DNA from 3 places in the Paenibacillus sp. 01T443 genome. Region 3 is predicted to be linked to each of the others. Evidence: riboswitches for the same ligand, from Rfam matches in the RefSeq annotation. Region 3 holds a riboswitch; each other region holds the start of a gene.

Region 1 (7,980 bases), on a different contig from region 3:
TATACCTTGGCGTTATTGGCGGCAAAACAGCTACGACATTAAGTCCGCAAACGAATGCCACTCGCGCAGAAGGAACGGTTATGATTATGCGTTTGCTGCAAAAGGTGAATTTTTTATAATATAATTTAATTCTTAGAAAAAGGCACAACTCGCCATGGAGACGGGTTGTGCCTTTTTTCACTTTTCCATCATAGATAAAATTTATCGTTTAAAATAAAGAGATAACAGTCTTTTATCGTACGTAACTTTTCTACTACTCTTGTAGTCTATAACTATTAGATTAATGGATGGGAGAGTTGCAAATCTAATGGTTAAGTTTCAAAAAATGATAGGACTGCAGTCGGAGAGCTTAGGAAAACGCGTCATAGTCGTTATGTTAGGCGGAGCATTGCTGGTACAGCCCATGGCATCGCTTCTGCCTGGAAGCCTGCAGAAGGCAGCTATAGAGACTACAGAGGCTGCTGCAAGCGATCCCGTGCTTAAGCTATCGCAGCAATCTTATATTACTGCAGGGGCTAAACGACTAGACTACGTATTTCATACAACGCGCGGAAGCGCAAAAGCACAAACCGATGTGCATGTCATTGAGATAGATCTAACGAATCCCTATGTATCTTTAAATGCGATGAGCGGAAAAAATAACAGCATTGGTCAGGTTAATACGATCCTAAATATGACAAAAGAAAGCGGAGCGGTAGCGGCTATCAATGCGGATGTGTTTGTCATGGGCAATGAAGGTGCACCTATGGGTGGCCAGGTCATAAGCGGCATGTTTATGTCGAGTCCTTCGAAGCTGAAAGGGATGTACGCGTTTTCGGTATCAAAGGATCGGAAGCCCATGATCGATAACTATTCTTTTGACGGCATGGTAACAGCGGCGGATGGCTCATCTTTTGAGATAGAAGGTCTTAATCAATCCGCGTATGCTCCCGAAACAACAGGCTCGATCTACAGTCATGTTAATAAAATGTATATATATACAAGTGCATGGGGCGGAACGGAGCGCCCGAAAAATTCAGGCACCACGCCGACGGAGGTATTGGTCCGCAACGGGATGATTGAAGAAATCTCGATAGACAAGGCGATAGCGGGACAAGCGCCGGAAGACGGCTACATACTTCGTACGCACGGCACGGCAGCTGCGTACGTGAAGGAACATCTGCAGGTTGGACAACCGATAACGGCTGATTATTCGCTTGAGTCGCAAACAACGGGAGCGAAAGTTGATCCCTCCTCTTTTGAAATGATGGCCGGGGGACATACGCTGTTAGTTAATGCGGGTGTGGTGGCGCCGTTTTCGCGTGATGTCACCGGTGTCAGCGGATCGTCGTATACATCTCGTTCGGGGGTTGGCTATTCAAAGGACGGAATGAAAGTTTATCTCATCACGAGTGAGCGTTTCGGCGGTAATACAGGGCTCAGCCTGAAAGAGCTTCAACAAGTCATGCTGCAATTGGGTGTATTTAAAGGCGTCAATCTTGATGGCGGCGGCTCAACAACGATGATCGAGCGCCCGCTTGGGGACTTTTCCTTACAGCTGGCCCATTCCACGCAGTATGGTTCAACTCAAAGAAGCGTCGCAAATGGAATTGGCGTATTCACCACGGCTCCAAAAGGAACGTTAAAAGGCATTTCTGTGAGTGGTTCTAAAGCCATGTTCATAGGTCAGAAGTCGTCTTATTTAATAAAAGGTTATGATACGTATTACAATCCTTACGAGGTAGACAACGCTTCTGCGGTATGGAGCTCGGAGAAGGCAATCGGCACTTTCAACGGGAATGAGTTTACAGCGACTAAAGCAGGTAAAACGACGCTTAGCGTGAAGTCCGGGGCTATTACTACCAAGCAGGAAATTGAAGTAATCGGCCAGGATCAAATTGCCTCACTTTCCATTGATACGGCGGCCGGCGTATTGGCAAAAGGAGCCACGATTTCTGTTCCGCTAACCGTTAAGCTCAAAAATGGCACAACGTATAAGTTAAGCGGAGACTCAGTGAAATGGGAGTTTATCGGGTTTACCGCAGTTCAAAATGGCGACAGCGTAACCGTACAATCGGTGAATGCGGGAACATCCACAGGTTATGCGATCGCGCGTTATGATGGTTTTCCAGCCATGATCCCCTTTACGCAGGGCGAAGCGGTTAAGACCTTCGAGGATTTCGAGAAATCAACGTATCCGATCACTTCCCAGATCACGCCCGCAACGACAGTGGGCAGCGTGAGCTTGGTAGCAGACTTCCCGGGACAAACCTCTGCAAAGGCTTTGAAATTGGATTATGATTTCACGAACGGTACGGGAACGAAAGCCTCTTACGCCGTGTTTAATACAAATGGCCGTGCAATAGAGGGCTCTCCTACGTCAATGACGGTTGACCTTTACGGAGATAACAGCCTGAACTGGGTACGCGCAGAGTTTGTCGATGCCGATGGGAAAGCCCATCTTCTTGATCTGGCTAAACAGCTGGACTTTAGCGGATGGAAAAACGTAAAGGTAAATCTATCGTCCGCAGGGATGAAATTCCCGGTTAAACTAAAGCGGATCTACGTTGTAACCATTGCGGAAGGCCAGGATGAGCGGTCGTCTTCAGGTGCAATCGGACTAGACAACATGAAGCTGCAATATCCGCCTTCGGTAACGGTAGATACAAACACGAAGGTCGAAATGACTGTAGGTAAAACAACGGCTATGGTTAATGGAAAAGCGATAAAGCTGGATTCAGCACCGCTCGTGCTGAACGGGATAACCTTCGTACCGGTTCGATTTGTATCGGATGCTATGGGCTCACGTCTGTTATTTGATGGAAATACGGGTCAGGTCACGGTGCTGCGAGGCAATAAGCTGATGGAAATGACTCTAGGTAAAAAGGATCTCATTTTAAACGGCGTACGGCAAAGCTCAGAGGTAACGCCGATTATCCGAAATAACCGCACGTTGATCCCGGTACGCCTATTTTCCGAAAAATTAGGTCTAAAGGTGGGTTACGACGGAAAAACGAAAAAGATTACCATCGATTAACGATGGACGAATGATATCCAATCTGTGGTATGATAGAGTAGATTAACCTTTAATACAGAAAGGTTGCCGATCTACAGTGGACCACCTTACAGGCGATATAAATCGTGTAATCAAAAATGCTATCGAAGTCATGGAAGACAGCAAATATCAAATTTATGAAATATGTGAATCAGCGCGCACGGAGATGGAGTCTTTGGAGCAGGAGCTTGAAATCGTTCTTCAAGAAACAGTGAAGACGATTGATAAGGTCGATCAGCTAGAGCAGGACTACCGCCGTGCGCGGATAAGGCTGACGGAGGTTAGCCGGGATTTTGTACGCTACAAGGAAGAAGACATTAAGTCTGCTTATGAGAAAGCCACCCAGATCCAGCTGGATCTGATGGTATACCGCGAGAAGGAGTCTTACCTGAAGGCACGTCGCGACGATTTGCAAAAACGTGTCCGTAATGTAGAAAACTCCATTGAACGGGCTGAAACAATCGCATCGCAAATAAATGTTGTGCTTGAATATTTAGCGGGGGATTTGAACCAGGTTACCCGTATTATTGAATCTGCCAAAACCAGGCAGCTGCTGGGTCTGAAAATTATATTAGCGCAGGAGGAAGAGCGTAAGCGGATCGCTAGGGAAATCCATGACGGACCGGCTCAATCACTCGCTAATATCGTGCTTCGAACAGAAATCGCTGAGCGAATGCTTATCAAGCAGGAATTTGTGATGGTACAGGAAGAATTAGTAGATTTGAAAGGGCAGGTGCGCTCCGGACTAGAGGAGATACGCAAAATTATATTTAATTTGCGTCCGATGGCTTTGGATGATTTGGGACTTGTGCCGACTCTTCGGAAATTCACGCAGGATTTTGAAGAGAAAACAAAAATACATACCGTGTTCGAGCTTATTGGCAAAGAGGCTAGAATGCCATCGGCAATGGAAGCGGCGATTTACCGTTTAGTTCAGGAAGCTTTTTCTAATGCACTTAAGCATGCGAGCGCTACCCATGTCTCACTCGAAATTAACTATCGGCCACAGCATATTTCACTCGTTATTCAAGACAACGGCGTTGGTTTTCACAGCCAACTCATTGAGCAGGATGCTAGTCGAAACGCGCATTTTGGATTGGTGGGGATGAGAGAACGGATTGAACTGATAGAGGGAAGGATGGATATAGACTCAAATCCCGGTAGAGGGACGAAAATTATAATAGATATACCAACTACTGCCGAATCTAGAAAGGAGTAAGATGATGATGATCCAGAAAACTGCAAGCAATGTGAGTACAATCAAAATTTTACTTGCGGATGACCACCAGCTGTTTCGTGAAGGTCTTAAGCGGATTCTAAATATGGAAGACGATCTTGAGGTCATTGGCGAGTGCGGGGACGGCATTCAAGTGTTAGAGTTTTGTAATCATACGATTCCAGAAATCGTTTTGATGGATATCAATATGCCAATCGAGAACGGCGTTGTCACGACAGAACGTTTGAAGAGCATGTTTCCTGACGTAAAGGTTATCATTCTATCTATTCATGATGATGAGAGCTATGTGTTTGAAACGCTTCGAAAAGGGGCAACCGGCTATTTGCTGAAGGATATGGAGGCTGAATCGCTGATTAATGCTATTCGCTCCGTCGTTCAAGGCCATGCCTACATCCATCCTAAAGTAACTGGCAAGCTGATCAATCAGCTTCGCCGTATGACTTATTTAGACGAGATGGGAATCGTTTCAGGCGCAGCAGCCGCCCAAGAGCCGGGAGTGAAATTCGTTGCAGGCGATGAGAGCCCGTTAACACGCCGTGAGGCGGAGGTTCTTAGATTAATGGCCGAGGGCAAAAGCAATAAGCTGATTGGGGAGTTTTTGTTTATCAGCGAAAAAACGGTAAAAAACCATGTGAGCAGCATTTTGCAAAAGATGGAAGTAGACGACCGTACTCAAGCCGTTATTCAGTCCATTAAATATGGCTGGGTGACCTTGTAATCATTATTAATTGCAGAGCAAAATCCCGTATCTTCTGATGCGGGATTTTTTTGTATATAAGAATACAAGAAAATGATGCTAAACCACAGTGAATGAGAAGCACTCCGAGGCTGCTCATAACGCAGCGCCGGAGCACGAGGGAAAGAGACTTTATTTTCTTTGTCTTTGCTTACGAAGCGAGATAAAGCCGGCTGTAAGCGCAAAGGCACCGATTAAATAATAAGGAGTCGGGCTGGAATCGCCGGTTTTCGGAAGCGTAGCCAGCGGAACTTGCTCATCCTGGGAATCGATAACGGTATCAACTTCGGAATCGATCTCTCCGCCTATGCCTCCGATTGGGGGTTCCTCATCGTCAATTTCAATTAAGGGCGTTACTTCGGGCGATGGCGAGACGGTCGGTGATGAGGTTGCTGTTGTAGTAGGCGTCACAGTAGGCGTAGACGATGGTGTGGTTTCAGGTGTAGATGAAGGCGTAGACGATGGTGTCGTTTCAGGTGTAGATGAAGGAGTGGACGATGGTGTGGTTTCAGGTGTAGATGAAGGCGTAGACGATGGTGTCGTTTCAGGCGTAGATGAAGGTGTAGACGATGGTGTCGTTTCAGGTGTAGATGAAGGCGTAGACGATGGTGTCGTTTCAGGTGTAGATGAAGGTGTAGACGATGGTGTGGATTCAGGTGTAGATGAAGGTGTAGATGATGGTGTGGTTTCAGGTGTAGATGTAGGTGTTGGCGTTGGTGTAGGAGTCGGTGTTGGCGTCGGCTCCGTGCAAGTGTTTTGAAGCTTTAGCTTCCAGGCTTTAATTTTGTCGCCGTGGGCGCCAACGCCTAACTGGGTAATCAGATCACCGCTATAAATGTCCAGCTGATAAGGAAGACATACCGGAATGTCAATGGTGATGGAATAGCTGCCAGCCTTCGGATATACAATGGACGGCCCATCAAAATACACTTGTTTGAGGTAAGGTATTGTCGTATCGCCTGGACCTGGAGTCCAGTCAGCAGGGCCCGCATAGGAGGAGAAGCTTACTCTTACGCAATCCTGTGTGGTCCTAAAGGACGCAGTCGCCGTGCCGTCGCCATTGTCTACGATATTGGTTTGGTTTGCTAAGACATGATCCCGGTTGGATGAGTAGCTCTCGCAGGTGTTCTCAATTAAGGGGTCTGCTAAAGTCGCACCTCCATTATCCTGACCTTCGGCCATAACAAGAGAACCAAGCGCTAAGGAAAAAATCAAGATCAGGGCCATGCTTAAAGAAAGCTGCTTTTTAAAATAACGCATCATTCACTCTCCTCTTAGATAGGTAGTGGGTTCTAAGAGGGCCGGTTACACTATTAGCTCCATATAATCCAAGTGTCCATATGCAGATTATACTTCATCGCTTCCCTAGCTATTCTGAAAATGTGTAAGACGCCGCTTCCTTTCCATTCGCGTGCATATCTTATATATGCAAGGATACGTAGTAAAATGATAACATATATTGTAAATTGCTCAAGGGTGTTTCTTTGTCGGAATTTGACTATTAATAATCGAGAGAAAAGACCTTTTTGATACAACATACATTTTTCGCCTTGTCCTCCCATTGCGGAACCAGTGGGCTCTTCCTAGCATATAGTGTCACAAAGAGGAGGTGGCCGCCATGTTTGAGCTTCTACTTTTGGTTATTGGCATTTATGCCGTGGCTGCATTGTCGGTGCATCTGGCTTATCGGATTCGGCGAGGAAGGCAGCAATCCAGCAAACATTACGTACTTGTTGCGGGCGTTCGGCAAAAAAATATGGAATGGTATGTGCGCTCGTTGTTTTCTTTTTCGCGGCGGATGGGCAAGGATGTTCGGTTGACGATTGTCGACCACGGGGTAACGGATGAAACGCTTGCTATTGTTGAGCGCTTATCGAGAGACGGCAAGGAAGTCAGGGTGCATGCCAAAGGGTCGGAACCTCTAACCGAAAACGAGGATAGTAAGCGTTCGCAAACGAAAGCTGTGGATGGTACCCAACTGCTGTGGCTGCTTCAGGCAGAAGGAATCGTATCGAATGCAGACCACGCGGTGCTGATTGATTTGCAAAACCCGTCGGATTTGTCGAAAATGCCATTTTAGTATATAATTTGCCGTAATTGAATATTCGGAGTGAAGCACACTCAATGACGCATTCTGCGTGGTTGGGTGTGCTTTTTTTTATATATAAGACTTTATAAGTTTTTACTTATAAATCTGCTTATATATCTCCGCGAAACGAGCTTTTGCCGACAAAAGACGGCTACAGCCGTTTATGCTTGTGTTCATTTATAAGAATTTATACGTTTCGTTTATAAATGAAAAGCGCCGGATGATGAAGGAACAGAGGGGGAAGGAAGATGAAGGCTCAGGTGTATGTTGTAAAGGTACGCGGATGCTGGCAGGCACGCGCGACGATTCAAGCAGCTCTGGATAAGCATTTCTGGATGAACGGCGATTTCGGTGAGGCGGGCTGTCTGAATGAGAAAACTGCGGATACAGGCTGGCTGCTGCTTGAAGCGCTGCCGCTTGGTGATGCTTGCCTTGTGGTGGAGCTTTGGGAAGCAGCGATGAAGCGAAAACGCGGGAAAATCGTGCATTTAGAGCAGTATATCTTCGATGAGGGAAGGTCGGATATCGGCTGCGATGCGTTGGAGCTGCTGATGGCTTGTGCGAAGGAGGCGAAGAGAAATGCGCAAAATGAAGAAGGGACAGCAGGTTCTGGCCAGTGGTGGCGGATTGGAAGCCGGACAAAGCGGCAAACGGGGCTGGGCATAGAGGGTTTGCTAGGTTTGGCTGAGCGGTGGGATCGGCCAAAGGGGGAGATCAAAAGCGCAGCGGAGCTGGGAGAAACCACGGCTGGAACTAAGCGTGCAGCGGAGCTGAGAGAAATCGCGGCGGGGGCGAGCCGTGCGGTGGAGCTGGGAGAAATCGCGGCAGGGGCGAGCCGTGCCGCGGACATGCTGCAGGGACGTGCGCTGTTGCGAAGCGAGGCG
Region 2 (7,980 bases), on a different contig from region 3:
CCTTTTATATTTATATTTTTGTATTCTTATGTTCTACTATAACGAATGATTACAGCTTATGACAAACGCCGTATCCAACGGTAACAGCCTTTTATGCGCTTTTAGAGCGATTTTACGAGATGGAAAAGCTTATTCTCATTGATTTTCGAGCCTTTACAAGTATCATTCTCCGGCATATGATGAGTTCATATGAACTTATAATATAAGAACGTATGAAGAAAGCGCGAGGAGGAACGGAAATGGAGTCCTTTACGCTTACTCGAAAAGAGATGGCTTGCTTGCTGCTCTCCTTAGATGGAAAGCATAATCAGAAGCCTCTGCAGGTGCTGCAAGCCGCATGGACAAAAACTCATCAATACGATTTGGAGAAGGGCGCGGGATTGCCTGCATTTCTGTCTACGCTGCTGCCTCCAATTATTGAGAAGCTTATAAAAGGCAATGAGCTGAAAGGCTTCTCGCTTCATGAGATTGCTGCGCTCGGCCAGTTAATCGAATATTCCAATCTGTCGATTACATCCATGCAAAATTGGGTAAAGCGAGATTTTAAACCTTATTTCGATTGTCCGAAGGCAGGGAAAAAATATTCTCTAAATCAAGCCGCGTTATTGTTCATTATTGATGATTTAAAGTCAAATCTTGATTTTGAATCTATTCGCAAGCTATTTGAGATCGTATTTAAGAAGCCAGAGGACGAAACGGATGATTTAGTCGGTCCTTTAGAATTATATGCATCTTATACCAGTATGTTTGAAGAGCTGGATGCGAATAACGATCAGCTTCTCGATATATCCGGTCATTTGAAGGAAAATCCGCATCAGGATTTATTGACGGAGCAGGCTATTCGTTTGTCAGCGAATCAATTTGCGAACAGGCTGCCGAATCTAACAGAGAATCAATGGGAGGCCGTGCGCAATATTTTGCTGATCTCGGTCATTTCGATACAAACGTCCTATTTTCATTCCTTGTCAAGACGTTATTGTAATGCGACTTTGTTTCTAAGTCCCGAATAAATTAGTTCTAAAGGTATGTACAGACTCTCTGATATGTCCTATACTGGTTTATGTTGTAAATACAAACATAGACAATCTGAAAATGGCAAACTTGCCGAAAGGCAAGGACGCAAAGTTATGGGCCTAAGGTGTATGTGCTATGGCTGCCAGACCGCCGGAAGGATATAAAGCTAAAAAAGCTATCCGCCTCCTGTGGCTGGGTAGCTTTTTTGCTTTTTTAGAGAGACCGAGGAGAGAAAGACGGATGGATTTAAAGGCATGGTTGGGGAGAACGGGCAAGATGGGCAAGCTGTCAAAGAAACTGAGAATGAGGAAAATAACGGCCAGGTTATTGGTTATTACAGCAATCATTACTCTTTTTAATGTAGGTTCCGGCATATTTATTTATTTTCAAAATGTTTCGGTTGCCGGATCAATTGAGGATTCAGAGCAGTTGTCCCGCGCGGAACGCAATTATCAAGGCATCTCTAATAAACTGCTGAAGGCAATGCTGTTAATGGTTGATGCGATCGAGAATGGCAAAAGCGACGCAACTGCGATCATGAAGGATTTGGAAACCCTGCCAGCCAATATTGAAGAATTAGAAAAACAGCTTATTGAAATGGATAAGAAATACCCTCCGGCTGTTGAAGACGGTCCCTTGTATGCTAATCAAGTCGGCGTAATCCGCCTGGCCTTTGACAATTTACAGCAAACGAATACCGATATTACTGGATTGACGGCAGAAGAAAAATCACTGCGAATTAGTAATTTGATCAGCGTATATACGGTCATTCTGAACTACTCGAACGACACTATGCACGAGCGTTTAACCCATGACGCGAGTATCACTCAGAACAATTTGAATCAGGATGTATCCAGCGCAAACATTATTGTTCTCGTCAATGTAATTTTGCTCGCTGTGCTGCCAGCCATCATGATTTTTAGCGTTACGCAATCCATCAAAACGGGGCTTGCGGGTATTACACGTCGTATTCGTGCATACGGCAGTAATGATTTTACAAGTCAAGAGAAGCTCGTACGCACCGATGAATTCGGAGAAATCGATCAAGCCTTAGCTGAAATGGGCGACAATTTACGTGATACGATAAGCGCGACGCTTCAGGTGAGCGAGTCGGTGCTGCATGTTTCGCGCAATATGGATACGATGATCGGCAGCAACCGTAAGGCTTCGGAAGATGTGAAAGGCCAAGTGGATCTAGGCCGAGAGGCATTGCTCTCCCAATATGACGATGCATCATCCATTTCAGCGGTAACCGAGCAAATTTCCGCGAGCTCTGAGCAAATCGCTGCATCAAGCGAGTACATAAACAATGATATGCGCCAAATGAAACAGTCCTCGCAGAACGGTTCCCACCAGATGGCTGGAGTCGTAACCATGGTCAACGAGACCGTTGAGCAGTTCGCTAAGCTCACGGAAGCGTTCGAATCGATGAATGACCGTTATAATAATGTATCGAAATTTTTGAATGGCATCCAAGATTTAAATACCCAGACGAATCTGCTGTCGCTGAACGCATCCATTGAATCGGCAAGAGCAGGCGAACATGGCCGCGGTTTTGCAGTCGTGGCAGAGGAAATTAGAAAGTTGTCCAGCCAAACGGATTCCATTTCCAAGCAGATTACGAAGGAATTATCACTCATCCAAAGTGATGTAGCAGCAAGCAGCCGGACGATCAGCACCTTTTCGAATGTGATTCATTCGACGCGGCAGGCTTCGGAAACGGCGAGCGGCACGTTTCAGGCATTGGAGTCCCAAAGCAGCGTGCTGTCTGATCAAATGAGCGAAATCTCCACGGCAATCAGTGAAATTACGAGCGGTATGACCCACATTGTATCAGCGGTCGACAAGCTTCTTAATACTTCATCGGATGTTAATGGAAAGATGGAGCATATGAGTGAGCTGTCCGTTAAGCAAAATGATATTTCAGATGAGCTGCGTACGCTTGCAGAGAAGCTGACAGGCTCCTCGCAGGATTTGAAGGAAAAGGCGTCTGTATTTAAGTTATAAACAAAATAACCATATAAAGGACGATTAGCCGTGAGCTGATCGTCCTTTGTTGCTATTTCTGCCTGCTACTTCATAAAGAAAAAAAGGATAAATCTGCAATATGACGAAATAAAACGAAAGGTATTACCGATATCTATATCAATGACATAACGTCCATAGGAGATAAAATGAGCGAATTGAATTTTCAAGTTAATTTACAAGGCATGATTGAGCTTCTATCGAAGCATTTATATGCAAATCCCGGCGTATTCGTAAGGGAGCTTCTTCAAAATGGCGTAGATGCAGTGACCGCACGCAAACGGCTCGGTCATCGCTTTGATGCCCGCGTAAGCGTGGAGCTATACGCTTCGCGCACGATAGCCGTTCATGACAACGGAATCGGTTTATCGGAGCAGGAGATCCATCGTTTTCTGGCGCAAATCGGCAGCACCTCAAAGCGAGAGGATCTTGATTCGGCAGATGATTTCATTGGACAATTTGGTGTAGGATTGCTGTCTTGCTTCGTTGTTAGCGGGGAGATTGTTGTCATTACACGATCCGCGCTGGAAGGCGATACTCTCGAATGGAGAGGCCGTTCGGACGGGACCTATACGATTCGTAAGCTTGAAAAAGATGCGCCAATCGGCACTACCGTATTTTTGACCTGCAAGGAAGGCTATGAGGAATACTACGAATGGGATAGCATGTCGGATTTAATGACGCATTACGGCCAATTTCTGCCTGTCCCTATCCAGTTATCCGAAGGGAAAAACGAGATTATCGTCAATGAGGACACGCCTCCATGGGCGATGAGCATGAAAGAAGCGCTGACCTACGGGGAATATCATATGTATCAGAACTTCCTAGACGCAATCCCATTAAAATCAGGCATGGGCGAGCTGGAAGGCGTAGCATATATTCTACCTTATGCAGTCAGCTTGCAAGCGGAGAAGAAACATAAGGTTTATGTGAAGCGAATGCTGCTCTCGGATCAAATTCAAAATATGCTGCCGGAATGGGCATTTTTCGTAACTTGCATCATGAATACGAATGGTCTCAAGCCGACGGCGTCCCGTGAAGCGTTTATGGAAAATGAGCTGTTCCACAGCGTAAAGGATGAGCTTGGCGAATGTATTAAGCGGCATATGATTATGCTTTCGGAAACGGATCCCGACTTGTTCGAGAAAATAATTAGAATCCATTATTCGTCCATCAAAGCGATGGCCTCCCAGGATGATGAACTGTACCGGTTGTTCATTCGATTCTTAACGTTCGAGACTTCGTATGGGGAGATGAAAATGGGCGATATATTGGCGAAGAGCCGGAATATCGTCGTTTCTTCTACGCTTGATGAATTCCGCCAAGTTGCCCGAGTAGCAAAAGCACAGGATGTCATGGTTATTAACGGCGGGTATGTGCATGACTTTGAACTGGTGCGCAAGCTTTCCGAGCTGGATGAGAATATTGAAGCGCTCGTCCTTGATCCGATTAACTTCTCGAATTTTTTTATCACAATCGATCAAACGGATCAGCAGAGTGCAGCAGCGTTTTTAGAGCTGTCTGATCGGCTGCTTGCGCCGTTTCAATGCAGGAGTGTGCTGAAACGCTTTGAGCCTGCTGAGTTAGCAGCGCTCTATAATACAAATGATGAAGTGAATTTTCTGCGCATGGCGGAGCAAACGAAGGAAGAAGCGAATGATTTATTTTCAGAGATCATGGATATTGTCATAAACGAGCTTTATGAACAGCCTTTCGCCAGAATTTGCTACAATTTTAACAATCCGCTTATTCGCAAAGCCATTGCCTGTGACAATTCCGAAATGCAGAAACTTTGCATTGAAACCGTGTATACGCAAGCTTTGCTGCTTGGCAATTATCCGCTCGGTCCAGATGAGCTGAGGCTGTTAAATCAATCGTTTATGCAGGTGCTGGATATCGGACTCAGTCAGGCAGGTGAGCATTAAGGATGAAGCAGCGCTACAATCAATTGCGAAACGAAGCTTGGAGTTTGCCGCAGGGCAAACAAAAGCTTGCTGTTTTGGAAGAAGCGATTCGGATTGCCGATCAATATATGACAAAAGAGGATGCCTACTTCGCGCGGATGACGTATTCCGAAGCGGCGCTCGATTCCGGCTTCCAAGAAAGGTTTCTTGTCTCCTTTACATGGTGCTTGACGCAGTTCGAAAAAGATCCTGGCGCTTATTCGAGTTTCTCGATCATCTGGCATTATAAATGGTTCATCAATCAAATTTGGCGCTTCCCGCAATTTGGCGCTGCCCAGATCGTATTAATATTTGATGATTTCAAGGCAAAATGCTTACAATACGGACACAGCCTGCGTCCCTATTATCAATGCCAGCACCGCTATGCGCTCTCGAGAGGCGATTTGGGAGAGGCACAGAAGTATTACGAGCTCTGGCGCAAAACAGCGAGGGACGGCATGTCAGATTGCAGAGCATGCGAACAAAATAGCTTCGGCTATTATCATTTTACAGCTGGCAGATACCGCCGCGGGCTGCAGACGATGAAGCCGATCATGGATGGCCGAATGACTTGTAAAACCATCCCTCAAAACACGTACAGCCATTTGCTACTACCGCTCCTCGAGACCGATCAAGCAGATGAGGCGGTGAAGATGGCGAAGAAAGGAGCACGCCTATTAAATGGTCCTGGTTTCCTGACGGAATACGGGAGCTTCCTTGCTTATTACACCGTAACGGACATTAACAAGGCGGCGAAGTGGTTTGAGAATACCATCAGCTTTGCGATGGAAACGAGGGTCGGGTGGGATCGCTTCTTGTACATGAGCTCAGCTCAAGCCTTTCTGCAATTATGGCAGCAGCAGAAGCGGCGCCGTAAGCTTAAAATTAGCAGTGAGCTATCATATGAGCAGTTAAAACAGGAAACCGAACAGCTTGCCCTTGCTTTTGATCAAAGGAATCAAAATAATTATTGCGCGGAGCTGCTTGCGCAGAAGCTGAAGCAGGTAGAAAAGCTGAGCCGCATTTAATCCGTTTGTTGACGTATAGTGAATGGAAGTGGTTCAATTGAACGATCGGCTGCAGAGTGCTTATTTACCTTTTATTTTTGGTGAATGGTCCTCCGTATCAATTGAAATAACAGAGTAACGGTAGTGAAGGAGCTGCGTTATGCTATTCGTTCTTATCGCATTGTGGGCTATTGCAGCCATCATATGGCTTTCCGATCGGAGAGCATCCGTTAATCATTGGCTGGGCGCTGTCGCGTTCAGCGGAGGAGCGGGTGCGCTTGCTGCCGTGTTGGATCTGCAATGGCTGCCTGCAGCGGCGGAAGCTGGGATGAATGAGGTTGCGCAGCAGCTGCTTTACCGTTTGCAGGCGGTCTCCTCACTCATTTCGTATTATGGATTGCCCTATTCCTTCGTTTTATTCGCGATTGCGTATCGGCCTGTTCGTTTGTCTAAGCGTTTTCAGGGGCTATTGCCTTTCCTGCTGCTTATACCAATCGTTTTATGTGTCGTATTTACCCCATTTTATACCATCGTCTACCCAATCTCGTTCAAAACTGTAGTCTGGTGGGCAGTGCCTTATATTTTGTACGGGGCAGTTCAGGTTCTGCTGAAGCGTCAGCTTCACGCCTCCTTTTCACGTACGCACTGGATCATATGCTCAGCTGTTCTTCCGCCGGTCATGTTTTGCATGGTCATGAATTACGTGCTGCCAAGCTTCGGGATGCTGCGCATGTGGGTCTATAATACGTGGATTGTCGGGCTAGGGGTTACCGTATTTGTTATTGCGTTGTTTACATACGGATTCATGGGTGTGCGCGTCAATATCGATCGTCGGAGATATGATTCCACGCTTAGAGCGGTCACGTCAGGAACGGCTATTCTCAACCACGCAATCAAGAATGATGCTGGGAAAATGCGGCTGTTCTCGGAGAAGATGAAGGCTTATGCGGTTGCTACGGATCAGCAAGAACTGCTTGCCGATATTGAAACGGTGCTAAACGCTTCACGTCACATGCAGGAGATGCTTCAACGAGTCCATCGGCGCACGGAAGATCTGGTGCTGCGTGTCGAGCCCGCGGATTTGGCAGCGCTTATCGAGCAGACTATAAAGGGATACGAACCTGTACTTGGCCAAATTAAGCTGAGTACTTCCCTCAGCCAAGGTTGGATCTGTCGCATTGATCCAGCGCAAGTAAGTGAAGCCTTAGGCAATATCGTTGCTAATGCCCTTGAAGCGATGAAGGGTAAAGGTGAGCTGTTTATCCAATTAAGCGAGACAAAACGTGAGCTTATCATCGAAATAAAAGATTCAGGCCCTGGAATGAGCAAGAGTGAAATGACCAAGGTTCTCGAGCCCTTCTATACGACCAAAAGCGGCAGCGATACGAATTTTGGCCTGGGGCTGCCCTATGCCTATCATGTCATGCGAAAGCATAAAGGCTTTCTCAATCTTAGAAGCAAGCCGGAGGCCGGGACTTCTGTTTATTTGACTTTTCCTAAACGAGCAGTCCAAGCAGGAAAATCAGAATAAGAATAAATTCATGAAAAAGGGAGGGAAATAAATGGATAATATTCGGGTATGGATTGTAGAGGATGACCTCGATTGGCTTCGCGGTTTAGTTGCCTATATCGATAAAGAGCCGGATATGAAGGTCATTTGGACTGCCAGCAAAGCCGAAGACGTAAGGCAAGCCTTGCAGGAGGGAATACAGCAAACCTTGCCGCCTGATGTAGTGTTGATGGATATCATGCTGGAGGGCCGTCCGGAGGGTGTTTTGCTCGCCGAGGAGGCCTCAATAACGGCTGGAGCAAAGGTTATCATGCTTACCTCGATGGAGGAAAAAGATCTTATCTTTCGCTCCTTTCAGGCAGGGGCCATAGATTATCAGATCAAATCCGATTTCGAAAGCTTGCCGGATGCAATCAGATCAGCCTCTCGAAGCCAATCGCCCATTAACGCGGCCGTTGCGGAACGCATGCGGGAAGAGTTC
Region 3 (7,980 bases):
ACCATCCATTGATTTTTGGAAAACAAGGAGATTTTGGCTCCTTCCAATGCAGATAGGGCATCTAAATTAATTGAAAAAGCTTGATTGACCATTTTGCGAATTTCTGCGCCTGTGACTTTGTTTCCGCTTTGCTCCAAGTATGCATCCATCGCTGCTCGGGGCATAACCGGTAACGCAAGAGTCGATTCCAAATCAAATTTAAAAACTTGGCGTATGATATTAAAAATCTCCGAGCTGCTGATTTCCTCTAAGTAAGATTCCATAAGATTGTCCATGGCTTCTGCCTTCGACATTAAACCGTTCGGATTACTCATTAACAATTAACACCCCCATCATAAACACAAACCCATTATACGGCAAATAAATCCAATTATAAATATAATAATATGGATTTGTTAATGATATAGAATAGGGACAGAAGACGGTTCGTGAGGGATAATATTTGATGCAAATGCAGCAAAAATCCCTTATGGGCGCATGAGTGCTCATAAGGGATTTTTCATGGAAAAGCGTATGCCTTGACTGATGAGTAGAGGTAATACGGAAATGTGGCTTTCATCGGTGAAATCATAATGACGGGAGGGATGAAAAGGCGCGTCCGTTTCATAGGCAATGCCGATTACGATTGCCGGTTCGACACCTGTTCGATCGGGAAAGCGGGATTGTGCCCTGATCGTCTCTGTCATCGTTCCGAATACAGAATGGGCATCTAGCAAATAAATTACGGGAAAACCGCTGAGAGGTGCCTTATGAAGCGGCATACTTATGTATATTTGATACATTTTACCCTGGGGAATCATGATTCTTTTTTGCGAGTGGGGGATAACAACAGGATTAATGTTAATTTCCATGAAATAAACTCCTCAGCACTCCTTTAATCCTCCCTGCCTATAGGTAGTCTTATAACGAAATTTGTGATAACATGTAGTCTGATAAGTAGAACGTGAACGTGGAAAAGCCGATTCCGTTCGTGCCAGTATCACTGCAGTTTGCGGACGCAATTTTAAACTGTGGATGAATTGGGTATGATTGAAAGGTCGAGTTATTAAATTGCAATTATTTTGAAGGAGGATTTATCATGGCTTTGGAATCAATGAAAGAAATGTTGAACAAAGGTTTAAAAGAAGGTTACGCTGTTGGTCAATTCAACATCAATAACCTAGAGTGGACACAAGCAATCCTTGGCGCTGCTCAAGCTGAGCAATCCCCAGTTATTCTTGGTGTTTCCGAAGGCGCTGCTCGTTACATGGGAGGCTTCACAGTTGTAACTGCAATCGTGAAATCCCTAATTGAAGAAATGAAAATCACGGTTCCTGTTGCTATTCACCTGGACCATGGTTCAAGCTTTGAAAAATGTAAAGCAGCGATTGATGCTGGTTTTACTTCTGTTATGATAGATGCATCACACTCACCATTCGAAGAAAACGTAAAAACTACACAACAAGTAGTTGCATACGCGCATGAGCGCGGCGTTTCCGTAGAAGCTGAGCTTGGAACGGTTGGCGGACAAGAAGATGATGTTATCGCTGAGGGCGTTATCTACGCTGATCCTCAAGAGTGTAAGCAACTGGTTGAGCTTACAGGCATCGATTGCCTTGCTCCTGCACTAGGTTCCGTACATGGCCCTTACAAAGGCGAACCAAACCTTGGCTTCAAAGAAATGGAAGAGATCTGCCAAACAATAAAGCTTCCATTGGTATTGCACGGCGGTACAGGAATCCCTACAGCGGATATTAAGAGATCTATCTCGCTGGGAACTGCAAAAATCAACGTAAACACAGAGAACCAAATCGCGTTTACAAAAGTTGCTCGCGAAATCTTGACTTCTGATTCAGAAGTTTACGATCCGCGTAAATTCTTGTCCCCGGGCCGCGATGCGATTAAAGCAACGGTTCAAGGTAAAATGCGTGAATTCGGTTCTTCGAATAAAGCGTAATAAATATAAAGTGAAAAGGGTTGGGCAGGGTGCGATTTGCATCCAGTCCAACCCTTTTTTTATTGCGGACTAAGAGGCATCGAGCTTTAGTATTATTGACTTATGCTAATACCACAAGTATGACATTCTGCTATCCGTTAGTGGTCGCAAAGCAAAGTATTGGACAATTGGTGATCAATCAAATATTATATTAATAACGTTTGTTAGATGAACATGTAGAACTACACCTATAATAACTTCATATTACAATTGCATATTAAGCTTCACGATAATAGCAAACCTGTTGTAAAGCAGGGACGCAAAACTAGAGGGCCTAAGGGTGAGAACCTATGGCAGCCAGTTGCCGAACGAAGAGTGTAATAAAAACTGACGCAACCAGTGCTCGTTTTTATCACATATTTTTCGACACAGTTCGGTGTTTAACCGGACTGTGTTTTTTTGTACGTCATTATAAATTAATGGAGATATGAATATGAAAAAGGTCGTTTTATTACTATGTACTATGTTTCTTATATACTCAACTGTTTCAGGGGTTGTCAGAGCTGAATCAAAGTATAAGTACTCTAAAAATACAAATTTATCGACTTGGTTATGGGATGCTTCTAAAATTGTTGAATACCCGGATGAGATTATTGAAAATTTAATCAATCATGATGTCAAGTTAGTACTGCTGCAAATCGATATTGCGGTAGATACTAAGTACTATAGAAGTTTTATCAGCAAAGCAACTGCAAATGGAATAAAAGTTGAAGCGTTGGACGGTGCACCCCAGTGGGTAGCTAAAAACGGTGTGAAGCTCCAACAAACTTTCTTCGATTGGTTAAATAATTATCAAAAGACAGCGTCAATTAATGAAGGGTTTAAAGGTATTCATCTAGATGTGGAACCTTACGAGCTTGATCAGTATACGGGTAATGAAAACGAGATTTTGGAGGCGTATCAAACGTTAATCATTAAGTTTAAGAGGCAAGCCAGCAAGCTTAATTTGAACTTTGGTATCGATATTCCTTTTTGGTTTTATGGCGTACAATATCAAAATAAATATGGGACGGGTAATATTGCGGAGTGGCTTTGTCAGCATGTAAAGTTTATGACCATAATGGCTTATCGAGACATAGCAGAGGGAGCCGACGGAATTATCAGTATTTCGGCCGCTGAAATGAAAATGTTTAGTAAATATAGTGTAAAAGGTACCATTGCTGTTGAAACTGGGCGGCTTGCAAACCCATATCAATTTGTAACTTTTTATGAAGAGGGTAAAAATTATATGGATCAGCAACTCGAACTTGTTTATGAAAGCTATAAAACGCACCCCGAGTTTAATGGAATAGCTGTTCACTATTATGACAGCTGGATGGCAATGAAATAAATTAAATGTACACGTAGCCCCCAGCTTCATGCTGGGGGCTATTTGATTAAGCAACAAGCGTCAAGTAGTAATCTATTTAGATTGACAGTTAGGCAAAATTACCTATAAACTACAGTAGGAGGTTTAAATAAAATGTCGAAAAAAAAGGTTATTTTAGGAATGTTGTTAATATTTATTATTGGTTCGCTTTTTATGGGATATCAAAAGTTCTTTTTAGATGAGCAATCACATGAACCCGCCACACCTATTTCGATGGAGAGCGGTACCAGGTATATTAGTAAAACAGACAATGATTCGTATTATGTCTTAAAGGGTAATGAATGGAAAAAGATTTTTATTAAAGGCGTCAACATAGGTGCAGGCAAACCGGGTTCTTTTCCTGGCGAAGTCGCCATCACTTATGATGAATATTATAGATGGTTTGGTTATATTTCCGAAATGAATGCAAATACAATCAGGGTATATACCACACAGAGACCGCAATTTTATAATGCGTTATATGATTTTAATCAAAAAGCAGAAAAAGATGGAAAACAGCCAATTTACGTTATCCATGGTGTATGGGTGAACGAGAATGACATATTGACCATTGATGATGCATTTGGCAATAACGATAAGATCTTAAATGATGTCATCAAGAGCGGACAAGAAATTGTTGATATTATTCATGGGGATAGTTATCTGCCAGTTCATAAAGGATATGCCGATGGTACATATACAACAGATGTTTCCCAATACGTAGTGGGATGGATACTAGGTATAGAATGGGAACCTTCTTTTGTTGTAGGTACAAATGAAAATAACATGAATCGCAACCATTATAATGGAAAATACCTATATACGATTAGCGCCTCGCCGTTCGAAGCTTTTTTGGCCGAGCTGGGGGATAAAATCATTGGGTATGAAATGACAAAATACAATATGCAAAGGCCGGTTGCATTTTCCAATTGGGTGACGACTGATCCACTAAAGCATCCAAATGAACCATATAAAAACGAAGATCTAGTAGAAGTAAACGTAGAACATGTAAAGTGGCACGACACCTTTAAGCCGGGCATGTTTGCATCATACCACGTGTATCCTTATTACCCTGATTTGTTTAGCTATCAAACGGATTATATTCAGTTTAAAGGCCCGGATGGTAAACCGGATCCGTATTTGGCATATCTGGAAGATATAAAAAAGATTCATTCAATGCCAATTGTAGTGTCCGAGTTCGGCATACCAGCTTCAAGGGGAAAAGCGCATGAAAACAAAATAACGGGCTTTAATCAAGGATTTATTGACGAAAAAACACAAGGCGATATGTTGGTCCACATGATAACTGATATACACACAGCGAATCTTGCCGGTGGTCTAGTATTTGCGTGGCAGGATGAATGGTTTAAACGAACTTGGAATAATAATGATCTAGATTTGCCTGATTCCCGTCCGTTTTGGTCGAACACGCAGACTAACGAGCAGCATTTCGGTCTATTGGCATTTGATCCCGGAAATCCAGAAAACATCAGTTATGTTGACGGACAGATCAATGATTGGAAAAACGATGATCCTCTCTATTCGAAGAATGGAATGAATTTATACGTCAAAAGTGATGAAGGATACGTCTATTTAATGGTAGATGCTGAAAACTATGACTTCAACCATGACACATTATTAATTCCCCTCGATACCATAAACGGCCAAGGAAATAATGGCTATTCAGAATACGATACCACATTTAGTAAGCAGGCTGATTTTGTCCTTAAAATTCAAGGCCCTAATGACTCTCGCCTCCTAGTTGACGCTTATTACGATAATTATTATTTCCGTTACGCAGTACAAAGTAATCTAATTGATAAAAACGAATCATTTCACATTAAGAATTCAGGAATTTTCAATCCAATTAGGCTGGCATTGAATAAAAAAATTAAAATTCCAATAACCGATCTTGAGATTCCTTTCACTGGCTATGAAACAGGTTTGCTTCAATATGGGATAGCTAATCCAGACAATCCTCAATACTACTCGTTAAGTGATTTCTATTACGATAACGGGCATTTAGAAATCAGAATTCCATGGCAGTTGTTAAATGTGATGGACCCATCGAAGAAATTTGTAATTGATGATATGTATGCCCGTGGTAAAATATCATCGCTTAAAGTAAATAGCTTCCATGTCGGAATTGAAATGCTGAAAAGTGAAAACCCAATAGGTGTTCAGAATTTATCCATGGCAGCCTATAATTGGAACGAGTGGGATGTACCGACTTTTCATGAGAGGTTAAAGCCTTCCTACTATATTTTACAAAAAGGGTTTCTAGATCTAGAGGCTAAAAATGAGGAATAGGTAAATGACAAAAAAAAAGATTAAAATTCGTTATGTTGTATTGCTGATGTTGTTTGTCATTTTATTGACTCCTTTTGTATTGTGGAAGCTTACTGCAAATAAATATTTAGATATCGTTGTGTTCAATAAAACATTCCCGATCGAAACCCTTGATTCCGGAGAAGTCGCATCATTGGATTACAGTAAACAACGCGGGTTATTTTGGTTAATGGATTATTTAGGAATAAAGCAGCAGGAGACAAGAAAATCATACAACGGTGAAAAAGATTATTATGGGAATTTTCTTTCTGAGGGGAAGTTAGTCAATAAACCACTTCAAAAATTATCAAGCGTGCCGGATGTAATCTATATTTCGGATATGTATGGAACTGGTAATTCTAGAGTCAATGGATTAGAACCTGTAGGTGTTTCCGGGATGACGAAAGAAGAGGTCGGCATTATTGCGACAAGTTATGAAAGAGGAACTACAGTTATCGGTGAATACAATATTGCAGGAGATCCGACAAAAGCAAGCGTTTCGAAGGAATTAGAAGCCATTTTTGGGGTGCAGTACACAGGCTTAGCAGGCAAGTTCTTCTCGGATTTGTCTTCTACAGCTGACGTGCCAAATTGGATTAGAGTTACTTACGAACAGCAATACGGAAAAAAATGGAGTATGACTGGTGCTGGGATTGTAATAGCAGGGAATAATAGAATTGTTGTATTGCAGCGGAATGTTGGCTTTATAGGGCCGTCACTCCAGGTAAACATGTCTGAAGAAAATGCGAATACTTACGGTACTAAGACTGTCAATTATTATAATTGGTTTGAAATTGTTAAGCCTGTTGATCAAGAATCAGTTATTGCTTGGTATGACTTAAACCTCACAGAAGAGGGAGAAAACCAGTTAAAGCCATTTGGTCTTAATCATCGATTTCCTGCTATAATTGCCAATCATGAAAATGATAAGCGATCCTTTTATTTAGCAGGTGACTTTACTGATTATAGAGGGCCGGATAAAATTAAGCAGTTCTTAGGCGCAACCACACTATATCGCTATTTCAGTGTCAATAGTGAAGGGGACACTTCTTACTTTTATTGGAATTTTTATACCCCCTTTATGTCTAAGGTATTGAAAGATGTTAAGCCTTTAGATCATATGATAAGTTTCAAAAATGAGACCGAGGTAGCAAGCGACGGTTCGCAACTTGTATCTAAGATTACGGACAGGCAGTTCTCTGTGTATCGTAATGGTGATTGGAACAAGATGTATGTCAAAGGCGTTGATATCGGCCCAACAGTACCGGGTGTTCCTGATGGAATACTTCCTGATGACCCAGCTTTCTATAGAGATTGGTTTGAGAAGATTGGAGCGATGAACGCAAACACAATTAGAGTGTACACGCTGATGCCTCCTGTATTTTATCGAGCGCTTGATGTTTACAATTTCAATAATCCTGATAAAAAGCTTTATCTATTACAAAATATATCGGTTAACCAGGAGCCACCAGCGGGTAATTACTCAAATATTGAGTATAATTTATCATTTAAGAAAGCAATAGAGAAAACGATTAATGCGATTCATGGTAATGTTACGGTAAATAGTCCTGACAAAGATGATTCTGAGTCTTATATGAATGATGTTTCAGGCTCAGTACTGGGGTATCTGATAGATCCGAACTTAAATCCGGATTATGTCGCAATAACGAATGAAGGAAATACAATGATTGAATATAAAGGTGAGTACGTATCTATCGAAGCAAACGCAACGCAGACTGAAGCATGGTTAGCTTCAATTATAGATAACGTCTACCAGTATGAACAGAAAAACTACGATATGCAGCATCCAATAGCGTTGGTAAGCACTCCGGAATTGGACGGCTTATATCAAAAAATGAACGATTATGTAGTTTCAAAAGCTGGAGTAGTACTGGATATCAATCATTTTGATGTAAGCAATAAAGTAACTAGTGGGTTCTTTGGAGCTTATGATATTTTTCCGGACCAACTAGTTTTTAAAGAAGATGACAGGGAAGACGAAGTGCCTTCCCTTAAAGGATTCAAAGAATATCTAAATGCATTTGTAAAAGCTCAAAACAAGTATCCAATTTTAATTAGTGAATTCGGTATTCCAACAAGTAATGGTTCTACTGAAAAGGTTCAGGGCCAGGGAATCGTGTCTATGTACTCCATTATTAAAGAAAGCGGTGCTATGGGAGGACTAGTATACGAATGGGCAGATGAGTGGGGGAAGAGTAATCAATTTACCTCACCCTATATGATTCCCTATAACCGTGGAATGTTGTGGCACAACATAGTTGATCCTGCTCAAAACTTTGGTATTTTAGCTATGGAGTCTAAAGCCCCT

What was found. Region 3 has a riboswitch for cyclic di-GMP ahead of AC1DLI_RS24205 (amidase). Riboswitches for the same ligand answer to the same signal wherever they lie in the genome.
Region 1: linked by a shared signal. The riboswitch ahead of AC1DLI_RS06535 (LPXTG cell wall anchor domain-containing protein) and the one ahead of AC1DLI_RS24205 (amidase) in region 3 are both predicted to bind cyclic di-GMP.
Region 2: linked by a shared signal. The riboswitch ahead of AC1DLI_RS15940 (methyl-accepting chemotaxis protein) and the one ahead of AC1DLI_RS24205 (amidase) in region 3 are both predicted to bind cyclic di-GMP.

The regions. Positions count from the first base shown of each region.
Region 1 covers NZ_JBFTPE010000004.1:73,269-81,248, reverse strand. The annotation lists gene AC1DLI_RS06555 (Ig-like domain-containing protein) at 1-119, shown strand, start outside; gene AC1DLI_RS06550 (stalk domain-containing protein) at 308-3,016, shown strand; gene AC1DLI_RS06545 (sensor histidine kinase) at 3,093-4,253, shown strand; gene AC1DLI_RS06540 (response regulator) at 4,261-4,989, shown strand; gene AC1DLI_RS06535 (LPXTG cell wall anchor domain-containing protein) at 5,140-6,267, opposite strand; cyclic di-GMP riboswitch class II at 6,298-6,381, opposite strand; gene AC1DLI_RS06530 (hypothetical protein) at 6,626-7,087, shown strand; gene AC1DLI_RS06525 (ATP-dependent helicase ComFA) at 7,345-7,980, shown strand, end outside.
Region 2 covers NZ_JBFTPE010000008.1:440,287-448,266, reverse strand. The annotation lists gene AC1DLI_RS15945 (DUF1836 domain-containing protein) at 240-1,010, shown strand; cyclic di-GMP riboswitch class I at 1,085-1,169, shown strand; gene AC1DLI_RS15940 (methyl-accepting chemotaxis protein) at 1,255-3,021, shown strand; gene AC1DLI_RS15935 (HSP90 family protein) at 3,189-4,964, shown strand; gene AC1DLI_RS15930 (hypothetical protein) at 4,967-6,010, shown strand; gene AC1DLI_RS15925 (sensor histidine kinase) at 6,150-7,520, shown strand; gene AC1DLI_RS15920 (response regulator transcription factor) at 7,552-7,980, shown strand, end outside.
Region 3 covers NZ_JBFTPE010000014.1:84,128-92,107, forward strand. The annotation lists gene AC1DLI_RS24190 (hypothetical protein) at 1-314, opposite strand, end outside; gene AC1DLI_RS24195 (hypothetical protein) at 486-851, opposite strand; gene AC1DLI_RS24200 (class II fructose-bisphosphate aldolase) at 1,079-1,936, shown strand; cyclic di-GMP riboswitch class I at 2,200-2,284, shown strand; gene AC1DLI_RS24205 (amidase) at 2,409-3,305, shown strand; gene AC1DLI_RS24210 (family 2 glycosyl transferase) at 3,438-5,633, shown strand; gene AC1DLI_RS24215 (hypothetical protein) at 5,638-7,980, shown strand, end outside.